Regions from separate parts of the Clostridium fessum genome, predicted to be linked through region 2. Evidence: predicted binding sites of a transcription regulator. Region 2 holds the regulator's gene; each other region holds the start of a gene.
What was found. Region 2 encodes Rex, which represses fermentation and respiration genes when NADH is low (regulators of the CRP and FNR family bind a similar motif). Its sites were predicted from a motif close to ATTGTTAANNNNTTAACAAT; they were not measured.
Positions count from the first base shown of each region.

Region 1: the regulator Rex is predicted to act here: its motif matches at 2,462-2,481, upstream of gap (type I glyceraldehyde-3-phosphate dehydrogenase).
Region 3: the regulator Rex is predicted to act here: its motif matches at 1,947-1,966, upstream of PG862_RS10080 (butyryl-CoA:acetate CoA-transferase).

Region 1 covers NZ_JAQEQF010000004.1:190,770-195,028, reverse strand. The annotation lists gene tpiA (triose-phosphate isomerase) at 1-82, opposite strand, end outside; gene PG862_RS07175 (phosphoglycerate kinase) at 107-1,312, opposite strand; gene gap (type I glyceraldehyde-3-phosphate dehydrogenase) at 1,416-2,429, opposite strand; gene PG862_RS07165 (sensor histidine kinase) at 2,969-4,259, shown strand, end outside.
Region 2 covers NZ_JAQEQF010000012.1:89,331-93,589, reverse strand. The annotation lists gene PG862_RS13730 (ABC-F family ATP-binding cassette domain-containing protein) at 1-1,736, opposite strand, end outside; gene PG862_RS13725 (redox-sensing transcriptional repressor Rex) at 2,009-2,704, shown strand; gene acpS (holo-ACP synthase) at 2,701-3,069, shown strand; gene PG862_RS13715 (NAD(P)H-hydrate dehydratase) at 3,060-4,259, shown strand, end outside.
Region 3 covers NZ_JAQEQF010000007.1:64,686-68,944, forward strand. The annotation lists gene PG862_RS10075 (DUF5722 domain-containing protein) at 1-182, shown strand, start outside; gene PG862_RS10080 (butyryl-CoA:acetate CoA-transferase) at 403-1,746, opposite strand; gene PG862_RS10085 (acetyl-CoA C-acetyltransferase) at 2,252-3,433, shown strand; gene PG862_RS10090 (enoyl-CoA hydratase-related protein) at 3,535-4,259, shown strand, end outside.

The sequences.
Region 1 (4,259 bases), on a different contig from region 2:
TCAGAAGCTCTACCAGAGCTACTGCCTCCGACGGCGTCATGTTCATTTTCCAGTTGCCTGCTACGATCTTTCTTCTAGCCATGACTATTCTATTCCTCTTTTCTATTTATTTATCATTCGCTGCCGCTACGCCCGGAAGCTCCTTTCCCTCTAAGAATTCCAGGGAAGCGCCGCCGCCGGTGGAAATATGGGTCATCTTGTCGCCAAATCCAAGCTGGTTGACCGCTGCTGCAGAATCGCCGCCACCGATGATCGTGGTCGCTTCGGTGTCTGCCAGTGCTTTTGCAACTGCGATTGTACCCTGTGCCAGAGTCGGGTTCTCAAATACACCCATCGGTCCGTTCCATACAACTGTCTTAGCAGATTTTACGGTGTCTGCATACAGCTTTGCAGTTTCCGGTCCTATGTCAAGTCCCATCGTGTCAGCCGGGATAACGTCAACCGATACATTCTGTACCTCGATCGGTGCATCGATCGGATCCGGGAAGGATGCTGCTACAGCTGCATCAACCGGAAGAAGCAGTTTCTTGCCAAGCTTCGCCGCCTTCTCTACCATCTCACGGCAATAATCTAACTTTGTATCATCGACTAAGGATTTACCAATCTCCTTGCCCTGTGCTTTTAAGAAGGTAAATGCCATGCCGCCGCCGATGATCAGCGTGTCGCACTTCTCCAGCAGGTTGGAGATAACGTTTAATTTATCGGCTACCTTCGCGCCGCCTAAAATGGCAACGAACGGGCGGACCGGGTTATCTACTGCATTTCCAAGGAAATCGATCTCTTTCTGCATCAGGTAACCAACTACTGCGGTGTCCACATACTGGGTCACGCCTACGTTTGAGCAGTGTGCGCGGTGTGCAGTACCAAATGCATCGTCCACATAGACATCACACAGGGATGCCAGATCCTTGCTGAACGCCTCACCGTTCTTGGTTTCCTCGGCACGGTAACGGGTGTTCTCAAGCAGAACAACCTCGCCATCCTTCATCGCCTCAACGGCTGCCCTTGCGTTCGCTCCAACCACTTCCGGATCGGCTGCAAATTTCACTTCCTGTCCCAGAAGTTCAGACAGACGAACGGCTACCGGTGCCAGAGACAGCTCCGGCTTCGGCTCTCCCTTCGGTTTGCCAAGGTGGGAGCAGAGAATTACCTTTCCGCCGTCCGCAATCAGTTTTTTGATCGTCGGAAGCGCTGCCACCAGACGGTTTTCATCGGTGATCTTTCCTTCTTTTAACGGTACGTTGAAATCACAGCGTACCAGAACGCGTTTGCCCTTTACATTGATATCATCCACGGATTTTTTATTCAGCATATCCTGTCTCCTTTACATTATAAAAGAATAAAAAACAGGTCCGGTCCCGACCGAGGACCGGACCCATCTTGAATCCTTATGATTTTCTATCGAATCGATAAAATTATGCCAGCTCTGCGAAGTATTTGATTGTACGAACCATCTGGCTTGTGTAGGAGTTCTCGTTGTCATACCAGGAAACAACCTGTACCTGATATAAGTCATCACCGATCGGAGATACCATAGTCTGTGTAGAATCAAACAGGGAACCATAGCGGATACCTACGATATCGGAAGAAACGATCTCATCCTCGTTGTAGCCGAAGGACTCAGTCTGAGCTGCCTTCATAGCCTCGTTGATAGCTTCCTTGGTAACGTCAGCTTTCTTAACAACGGCTGTCAGAATAGTAGTGGAACCAGTCGGAACCGGAACACGCTGTGCGGAACCGATGAGCTTGCCGTTTAATTCCGGAATAACCAGACCAATCGCTTTTGCAGCACCGGTGGAGTTCGGAACGATGTTGACAGCGCCTGCTCTTGCTCTTCTTAAATCGCCTTTTCTGTGCGGTCCGTCCAGAATCATCTGATCGCCTGTGTAAGCGTGGATGGTGGACATGATACCGGACTGAATCGGAGCATAATCGTTTAATGCCTTAGCCATCGGAGCCAGGCAGTTAGTTGTACAGGATGCTGCGGAGATAATCTTATCTTCTGGTTTCAGTGTCTTGTGGTTTACATTGTATACGATAGTCGGAAGGTCATTGCCTGCCGGTGCGGAGATAACGACTTTCTTAGCGCCTGCATCGATATGTGCCTGTGCTTTTGCCTTGGATGTATAGAATCCGGTACACTCCAGAACTACGTCTACACCAATCTCGCCCCACGGAAGTTCAGCAGCGTTTGCCTTTGCGTAGATAGTAATCTTCTTACCATCTACTACAATATAATCTTCGCCAGCTTCTACCGTATGTCCATCGTATCTGCCCTGAGCAGAATCATACTTTAACAGGTGAGCTAACATTTTCGGATTTGTCAGATCGTTGATAGCTACGACTTCGTAACCCTCAGCGCCAAACATCTGTCTGAAAGCCAGACGACCAATACGACCAAAACCATTAATTGCAACTTTTACTGCCATGATCTCATTCCTCCTAGAAATTCATCTTCATGATTGTTAAATATTAATCAACCCTGCTTGTATTGTACCCAACTTTTCCTAAAATAGCAAGTGGTTTTTTGTAAATTTTACAGCAAATATTCAGTATTTTCTCTCTTGCTGCGCACAACTTCGACGGATTGTCATATCTTAAATGGAATTTTGTGCTGACAGCCTTAATTTTGCATAATTTTTTAACCAAATGCTCTAATTCGAACTATTTTCATTTTAATCGATCTCTTCTTGTTTTTCAACCTTTTTCCGTGGCTTCGCATTTGAATACGGCAAATTCCTGCTGCCACCACGTTTTCTTACGGCACTTTCGGTTCCAAAAGTGCCTACCCGTGAACAATAACCCGGCCACTTTGCAATTCGCCATCCAGCGCCTTGTAAACTTTCACACTTTCTTGCAGATCGTTTCTTTTTTTACTATAATAACTTTAATCATCGTTTTGGTTTACACATTTTGCAGACCGGATCAACTCATTTCCTACATCAAATAAATTCCGGAGGTTTTATATATGAAGATAAAGGAAGGAAAATCAGCGCTGGAACAGAATCTGTACCGATCCTTTCTGCTCCTTTCCGCTACCCTGGTGCTCATCTCACTTGGTTTTACTCTGTTTTTTGATATTTCCAGACAGCGAAAGGATATGGACAAGCTGATCAGCGGTACTGCTTCTTATATTGCTGCAATTCCGGATGTCGCCGCCATGCTGGAAAACGGCTATCCTGATTCCACCGTGACCCGCGACCTGGATTCTCTTTCTTTGAATATACCAGATATCAATGTCATCCTCATCAGTGATAAAAACGGACTGCGCTTTTACCACACGAACCGTCTGAAAACCGGCGATTCCTACGTGGCAGGTGACGAGGACGCTATTCTGTCAGGAAGCGATCCATATATCACAACCGGCTACGGCACGCACGGCATGCAGCGGCGCGCCTTTCACGCAGTAAAAAACAGCGGCGGAGAGATCGTCGGTTTTGTGATGGTTTCCCTGTTCACCGCTACCCTGTCCGCCCAGCACCGCAGTCTGCTGTTCTTTTATATAATTATATTCCTGATCATGATGATCGTCAGCATTTCCCTGACGCACACAATGTTCTCCCTGCTGCGCGACTCCCTGTTGGGATATGACCCGGAAGAACTCGTCAATATTTATACCCGCCAGGACGAGGTCATGAATATGATCGACGAGGGACTTGCCGCAACCGATCTGGACGGCAGAATTCTCTTTGCCAACCAGAAAGTTTCCACGATACTCGGTCGTCCTGCAAACGAACCTCCGCTCACCCACTTAACGATTCAGGAATTGTTTCCACAGACCGCTTTCGATCAGGTCATAAAAACCGGCGAAAGTGTAACGCACGAGAGCATCAGCTTCGCCGGACGCCAGCTCATCGTCAAGGAGGTGCCAATCCATGGACGCGGCAAACAGGCGCGCCGGGGTGTCCTGATCGTTTTATTTGACCGCACCGACCTCCTGCGTCTTTCCGACGAGCTTTCCGGCGCCCACAATATGTTGGACACGCTGCGCGCGTTCAATCATGAATTTTTAAATAAGCTGCACATCATTCTCGGCTACCTACAGACCGGGGAGATTCAGCAGGCGATGAATTTTATCACCAACAGCAGCCTTGTCTCCAGCCAGTCCGTCCGTGAGACAGCCAACTGCATCCGCGTTCCGAAAATCTGTGCGCTTGTGATCGGGAAAATGATGCACGCCGCTGAGCTTGGCATCCGCCTGCAGGTCAGCGCCGACAGCACCTGCCGCGACCATGATCTGCTGATCCCGGTGGAAGGAT
Region 2 (4,259 bases):
CCAGAAAGAGCAGTCGGATTTGCGCCTGCCGCAGCGGTCAGATGGCTGGAAGTCCCTGTGTTTCTGGCTCCGGAAGATTTTGCAGAGCGGTTGGCTGCCTGTGCGGCGGAAGCCAGATAGGCTTTCTCCTGCGTCGCCTTCTTTTCCAGATAATAATCGTAGTTTCCAATATAATTAATCAGTGTTCCCATCGTCAGATCGAGAATCCGGGTCGCAGTTTTGTTGATGAAATATCGGTCATGGGAGACGTAGAGAACGGTTCCGGTGTAATGAACCAGCGCGTTTTCCAGAATCTCCTTCGAGGCGATATCCAGATGGTTGGTCGGCTCATCGAGGATCAGGAAGTTCGCCTCCGAGAGCATCAGCTTCGCCAGGGAAACACGCCCGCGTTCGCCGCCGCTCAGATCACGGATGCGCTTAAAGACATCGTCGCCGGTGAAGAGAAATGCCGCCAGCACATTTCGGATCTGCGTGTTGTTCATATCCGGGTAGGTGTCCTGCAGCTCGTCAAAGAGCGTCTTGTCCATGTGCAGAACCTGGTGTTCCTGATCGTAGTAACCGATATGCACCTTGGAACCTAACCGGATCTCGCCGTTGTCCGGGGTCAGAAGACCGTTGATCATCTTGAGGATTGTGGTCTTGCCGGTCCCATTGTTGCCGATGATGGCGATGCGCTCGCCGCGTTTTATCTCAAAGTTCAGATCCGTGAAGAGTGTCATGCCGTCGAAACTCTTGGCAAGCTCACGGACGGAGAGAACGTCATTTCCGCTGGTGACGCACGGTTCCAGAGTAATGTGCATCGCGTCGTTGATTTCGGTCGGTTTTTCCAGAAGATCCATCTTGGAAAGCATTTTTTCACGGCTCTCGGCGCGCTTGATGGATTTCTCACGGTTAAAGGATTTGAGTTTGGTGATAACCTCCTCCTGATGGCGGATCTCCTGCTGCTGGTTTAAGTAAGCCTTGAGCACACCGGCGCGGATGATCGCTTTTTTCTCGCTGTAGGCGGTGTAATTGCCCTGGAAAGAGGTGGCGATGCCGCCGTCCAGCTCGACGATCTTGGTCACGACGCGGTCCAGAAAATAGCGGTCGTGGGCGACGATGATGACCGTCCCGGCGTAGTTCATCAGATAGGTTTCCAGCCACGCGATGGATTCCATGTCGAGGTGGTTGGTCGGCTCGTCCAAAAGGATGATATCCGGTTTGGAGAGCAGGAGCTTACCGAGGGAGACGCGCGTTTTCTGACCGCCTGAAAGTTCGGAAACCGGTTTGGAAAATTCTTCCTCGACAAAGCCGAGTCCCTTTAAGACACCGGTGATTTCACTCTGCCATGCGTAGCCGTTTAAAAGTTCAAATTCATGGTTTAAGCGGCTGTAAGTGTTGAGCATCGTCTCGAGCTTTTCGCCCTCGGTGTGCTTCATCTGGAGTTCCAGCGTGCGGATCTGCTGTTCCATTTCCAGAATCGGACGTTTGACCTCCAGAAGAGAGTCATAAATGGTGGTCTGGCTGTGCAGATCCTGGTGCTGTGCCAGGTAACCGAGGGTTTTGCCCTTGGCGATGGTCACGGAGCCCTCGTCTGCTGCGAGTTCTCCGACAATTATTTTTAAAAGAGTCGATTTACCGGCTCCGTTGATGCCGACGATGGCGGCTTTTTCGTGATCTTCTACATGAAACGATACGTGTTTGAGGATTTCCTCTGTACCGAATGCTTTTGAAATATTGCTGCAAGATAAAATCATAGATTCCTCCTGTGGTTGTATCCATGTATTTCGGTTAAAAATATACCGTCAATCTCAAATTATAATATAAATAAAGAAGCAATGCAAGAATGAGAACGGTTAATGGCTGTTTCTGGTCAGAAAATTTTGCGAAATACAATGTAAAATCCCTCATATGAAATAAAAAAATTGACAATTATTTATCATATGACTATAATAAATTTATCAGATTGTCCGAAGGTTTGCGTAAACCATATGGACAACGTTAGAGGAAAGAAAGGTGGAAGAAAGCCGTGGAACAGAAAGAGATATCTAAAGCGGTCATTTCTAGGCTACCCAGATACTATCGTTACTTGGGCGAATTGCTCGAGGAGGGAGTAGAGAGAATCTCATCGAATGATTTGAGTATCCGCATGAAGGTGACAGCGTCCCAGATTCGTCAGGATCTGAATAATTTCGGCGGATTTGGTCAGCAGGGATATGGTTATAATGTAAAGTATTTATATTCGGAGATTGCCCGGATTCTGGGAATTGACCGTCAGCATAACCTAATTATTATCGGTGCGGGAAATCTGGGTCAGGCGATCGCGAATTATACGAATTTTGAGCGGCGTGGTTTTTTAATCAAAGGTATGTTTGATGTGAATCCGCGTCTAGTCGGTCTGGTAGTCCGTGGAGTGGAGATCCGCGGTATTGAAGATTTGGAGCAGTTTATCAAGGACAATGAAGTGCAGATCGCAGCGCTGACGATTCCGAAGTCGAAAGCGCCGGAGATTGCGGATCGGCTTGTCAAAGCCGGAATCAAGGCGATCTGGAATTTTGCCCATACAGATTTACAGGTTCCAGATGACGTTGTGGTGGAAAATGTCCATCTGTCGGAGAGCCTGATGCGCCTTTCTTACCGCGTATGCAGCATGCAGGATCAGAAAGCGAGAGAAGAAGCGCAGAGAAAGCAGGAAGAGGCAGCTGGTGCCGGAGAAACAAAATGATCGTCGGAATTGGTACGGATCTGATAGAGATAGAGCGAATCAAAAAAGCCTGTGAAAAAGAGGCTTTTTTGGTGCGTGTATATACAGAAGAAGAGCGTCGGCAGGCTGGGGGGAAGGTGTCCCGGCTCGCCGGCGATTTTGCGGTAAAAGAGGCAGTCTCGAAGGTGTTTGGAACAGGCTTTCGGGGCTTTGGACTGCTGGATATAGAAGTGCTCCGGGACGAGCTTGGAAAACCGTGGGTGCGGCTTCACGGGGGAGCAAAGAAACTTGCGGACAGCCTAAAAATCACCCGGATTCACGTGTCGATCACGAATACAGGCAGTCTTGCATCCGCTTACGCAGTCGGAGAGGGGGAATGGAAATGAGACGTCTGGTGACAGGAAAACAGATGAAAGAGATAGATGGATATGCAATCCGGAAAGTGGGGATACCCTCTCTGGTACTGATGGAGCGAGCGGCGCTGGCGGTTGCAGACGAGATAGAAAAACGGTATGGAAAGCTTTCAGGGCAGAGGCTTCTGGTATTTTGCGGAACGGGCAATAACGGTGCGGACGGCGCGGCGCTGGCTAGGATTCTCTTTCTGCGCGGCGCGCTTCCGACGGTGCTCACGGTCGGTGACAAGGCGCACTGGACGGGGGAGATGACCTGTCAGGTGGCGATTGACCGGAATCTGGGGATCCCGGTGGAGGCGTTTGAAAATTATGTGCCGGGGCATGTGGAGATCATGGTGGATGCGATCTTTGGTGTGGGTCTTTCCAGAGAGGTCGGCGGTGAATTTGCCGAGGCGATCCGTTTTATGCGTGAGCAAGAGCCAAAGGCGGTAGTTGCGGTTGATATTCCGTCCGGCGTCAGCTCAGAGACAGGGGCGGCGCTTGGCGAGGCAGCTGAGGCGGATCTGACCGTTACTTTCGGCTATGAGAAGCTGGGAATGGTGTTCTATCCGGGACGGAAGCTGTGCGGCGAGATTGTGATTGCCGACATCGGGTTTCCGGCGTATACAAAATATGAAGGGCATACCTATTTTGCCTATGATCCGGAGGATCGGAGCCAGATCCCGAAACGGCGGGCAGACGCCAACAAGGGAACGTATGGAAAAATCCTGATCGCAGCCGGTTCGGAGGGAATGTGCGGCGCAGCGTATTTGAGCGCCCTGGCTGCGTACCGGATGGGCGCAGGACTTGTGAAGATCCTGACCGTCCGGGCAAATGTGCCGATTCTGCAAAATCTCCTTCCGGAGGCGATCCTGACGCCGTATGATCCGGAACAGGCACAGACAGATCCGGCAGGTTTTAAGAGCCTGGTGGAACAGGAGTGCGGCTGGGCGAGCGCGATCGTGCTGGGACCGGGACTGGGAAAGGAAGCCCATGTCGCAAGTCTGGTGCAGAACGTGCTGCTTTCCGCCTATGTGCCGATCATTGTGGATGCGGATGGATTAAATGCTGTCGCACAGCATCCGCATTTGTCCGGGTATTTTACGGAAAATGTGATCGTTACTCCGCATCTGGGAGAGATGGCGCGTCTGACGGGACGTTCGATTGAGGAACTGAAACGGGAT
Region 3 (4,259 bases), on a different contig from region 2:
GTGATATGAATCAGGGCAATGAGATTGTAGCGGTAAAGGATCGAAAGCTCTGGAGAGTTTTCCACGACATTGATCAGAAGAGATACACGCTGGAAACTTCGAATTTTGCAAAATCAATCATCGGAATTAATAAGTGGTCGGATGTGATTCCGAACTTCCGGTGGAAGTCTCTGGAACAGTAGCGGATGGTAGACAGAGACTTGTAGAACAAAAACTATAAGAAAAAAAGTATAAATAAAAAAGTGCCTTTCTTCTCGAAGAAAATTTCTTGAGAGGAAAAGCACTTTTTTTAGAAAATAAACGTATCTGATGTATCGGAGAACCGGGAGTCTCAGATACCATAGATGGTTTGCTGGAGTTTGTCTCCGAATTCTGCCGATTTTATCAGATCTTGAGTTCTTATCAGATCTTATTGCTCTGTCTCCAGATATGCATCTTCTCAGCTTCCTTAATCAGCTGATCGCGGAACTGCGGATGTGCAACGGAGATGATAGCTTCGCATTTCTGCCAGGTTGCAAGACCCTTTAAGTTTACTTTACCGTACTCAGTTACCAGGTAGTGCAGGTTTGCACGTGTATCGGTTACGATGGAACCCTGATTTAAGGTCGGGAGAATACGGGACTGCAGCTCGCCAGCCTTGTTCTTGAAGGTGGAGGAGCAGCAGATGAAGCTCTTTCCGCCCTTGGACAGGTAAGCGCCCAGAACGAAGTCAAGCTGTCCGCCTGCACCGCTGATGTGCTTGATTCCTGCGGACTCTGCATTTACCTGACCGAAGAGGTCGAGGTCAACCGCGTTGTTGATGGACATGAAGTTGTCCAGGGCTGCGATGGTGCGGACGTCGTTGGTGTAATCAACCGGAGCACTCATGCAGGCCGGGTTGTTGTTTAAGTAGTCATACAGTTTCTTGGTACCAGCGCCGAATGCGTATACCTGACGGCCTTTGTCCAGTGCTTTGTGAGCGCCTGTGATCTTGCCGGCTGCGGCAATATCAACGAATGCGTCAACGTACATCTCGGTGTGAACACCCAGATCCTTTAAGTCAGATTTCGCAATCAGGGAACCAACTGCGTTCGGCATACCGCCGATACCTAACTGTAAGCAGGCACCATCCGGGATCTCGTCTACGATCAGTTTTGCAACTGCTTCATCGACATCAGTCGCCGCTGCGCCGCCTCCCATCTCTGCGATGGTCGGGTTGCTGCCCTCTACGATCATGTCTACGTTGGAGATATGAACACCGTTCTCAAATCCGCCGAGGCAGACCGGCATATTTTCATTGACCTCTACGATGACAACCTTGGAAGTCTCGCAGCAGGCTGCCATATGGGAAGCATTTGGTCCGAAGTTGAAATAACCGTGCTCGTCCATCGGAGCGACCTGAAATACAGCTACATCCGGTTTGGTTGCGGACTCACGATAGTATCTCGGAAGCTCGGAATAACGGATCGGAGCATAGAAGCTGAATCCCTGTGCGATTGCCTTTCTCTCGATACCGCTCATGTGCCAGGAGTTCCAGGTCATATGAGCTGCCGGGTTTTCGATCTTGAAGATCTCCGGTACCCACATCAGGATACCGCCGCGGAAGTTTACATTCTCCAGTTCCGGAAGACGTTTTGCGATAGCAGCATCGACTGCTACCGGAGTGCCGGTGGTCCAGCCATAGTCAACCCAGTCGCCAGATTTAACGACGGAAGCAGCTTTTTCAGCGGAAACCAGCTTTTCTGCATACAGTTTCTTGTAATCCATATTTATTCACCTTGTCCTTTTTAATAATATGAAGAAGTCCGTACAAATGCGTGATTCGGACATCCCCCGTTGTTTATCAGTGTATCATCTCCACTACCCCTTGTCAACGAAAGAGGCGGAGGACAAAATAGGGGAAAATGACGACATATTCATATTTATGAATTACAGATATAAGCATATGTAAATGGAAGAGAAATGAGTTTGTCTATTAATTCACAAACAAAATACCGTGTTGGTTATAATGCCAGAGAAGACCACTTTTATTGAGAAAACGGAAGAAAAAAATTGTGCATTCCGCCTAAAGGAGATCAAAACGATGTAGAAATAAGTGGATTGTACGCGGAAAAATGAGAATCTTAAATCTTTATAAATCCATTGATAATTATTTGACAGGAGCCGCGCGGGGTGTTAAGATACAAATACACTATCATATTTATCACTATTTTACTATTTACTGCAGTTGTGTTATTTACGTGGTGGATCATTTTCAAGGAGGATTTTTTCAATGTCTAAGAAAGTCGTAATTGCAAGTGCATGCCGTACCGCAGTAGGTTCCATGGGTGGCCAGCTCAGTACTGTTCCAGCAGCTGAGATGGGTGCCGTAGTTATCAAGGAGGCTCTGAAGAGAGCAGGCGTTGCTCCGGAGCAGGTTGATCACGTATACATGGGATGTGTTATCCAGGCTGGCCTTGGTCAGAACGTAGCACGTCAGATGTCTCTGAAAGCTGGTCTTCCGGTAGAAGTTCCGGCAGTTACCCTGAACGTGGTTTGCGGTTCTGGTCTGAATGCTGTAAACGCAGCAGCAGATATGATCCTTGCAGGCGATGCTGACATCGTAGTAGCTGGTGGTGCAGAGAACATGTCCGCAGCTCCGTATGCTCTGATGAAGGCTCGTTACGGATACCGTATGAACAATGCGACCATGATCGACACCATGGTAAATGACGCTCTGTGGGATGCATTCAACGATTACCACATGGGTATCACCGCTGAGAACATCTGCGATCAGTGGGGTATCACAAGAGAAGAACTCGATGAGTTTGCAGCAGCTAGCCAGCAGAAGGCTTGCGCAGCTATCGAGGCTGGACGTTTCAAAGACGAGATCGTTCCGATCGAAGTTAAGAAGAAAAAAGAGACTGTTATCGTAGATACCGATGAGGGTCCGCGTCCGGGTTCCACTGTAGAGGTTCTTGGCAAGCTTCGTCCGGCATTCAAGAAAGACGGACGTGTAACAGCTGGTAACGCTTCCTCCATCAACGATGGTGCAGCAGCTGTAGTTGTTATGAGCGAAGAGAAAGCAAAAGAACTGGGTATCAAACCGATGGCTACATGGGTAGCAGGCGCTCTGGGCGGTGTAGATCCGAGCATCATGGGTATTGGACCGGTTGCAGCTACCAAGAAAGTTCTGAAGAAGACAGGCTGGAAGGTAGAAGACTTCGACCTGATCGAGGCAAACGAGGCATTCGCAGCTCAGTCTATCGCTGTAGCTCGTGACCTTGGCTTCAACAAAGACATCCTGAACGTAAACGGCGGTGCAATCGCTATCGGACATCCGGTAGGAGCATCTGGCTGCCGTATCCTGACAACTCTGTTATACGAGATGCAGAAACGTGACGCTAAGAAGGGTCTGGCTACTCTGTGTATCGGTGGCGGCATGGGCTGCGCAACGATCGTTGAGAGAGACTAATTTCTGACGCAGAACCGGAGTCGTCGGGGCTTATCCCCGGCGCTCCGGCTGTTTCTGGTTTTACGTATTTCAATTCAAGAGCTTTTTAGGAGGAACTGGAAGTGGGATTTGTAGACTATGAGGTAGACGGACACGTCGCAGTCATAACTATTAATCGTCCGAAGGCACTGAACGCGTTAAACGAGGATGTGCTGAAGGATATTGAAGCTGCATTTGATGCAGTAGACCTTTCCGAAATTCGTGCAATTATCCTGACCGGCGCAGGAGAGAAATCTTTCGTAGCCGGTGCTGACATCGCTGCTATGAGCGTGATGACCAAGGAGCAGGGCGAGCACTTCGGTAAATTCGGCAACGATATTTTCCGCAAGATCGAAACTTTCCCGGTTCCGGTTATCGCGGCAGTAAACGGTTTCGCACTCGGCGGCGGCAACGAGCTTGCCATGAGCTGTGATATCCGTATCTGCTCGGACAATGCATTATTCGGACAGCCTGAAGTAGGTCTTGGTATTACACCAGGCTTCGGCGGTACACAGAGACTCGCACGTCTCATCGGACCGGGCAAGGCAAAAGAGATGGTATTTGCGTCCCGCAACATCAAAGCGGACGAGGCATACCGTGTCGGACTTGTAAATGCTGTTTATACACAGGAAGAGCTGATGCCGGCTGCGAAGAAGCTGGCAGGCGCTATCGCAAAGATGGCTCCGATCGCTGTCAGAAACAGCAAGAAGGCGATGAACGACGGACTTCAGACTGATATGGATCAGGCTATCGTGATCGAGGAAAAACTGTTTGGCGGATGCTTCGAGACAGAAGATCAGAAGAACGG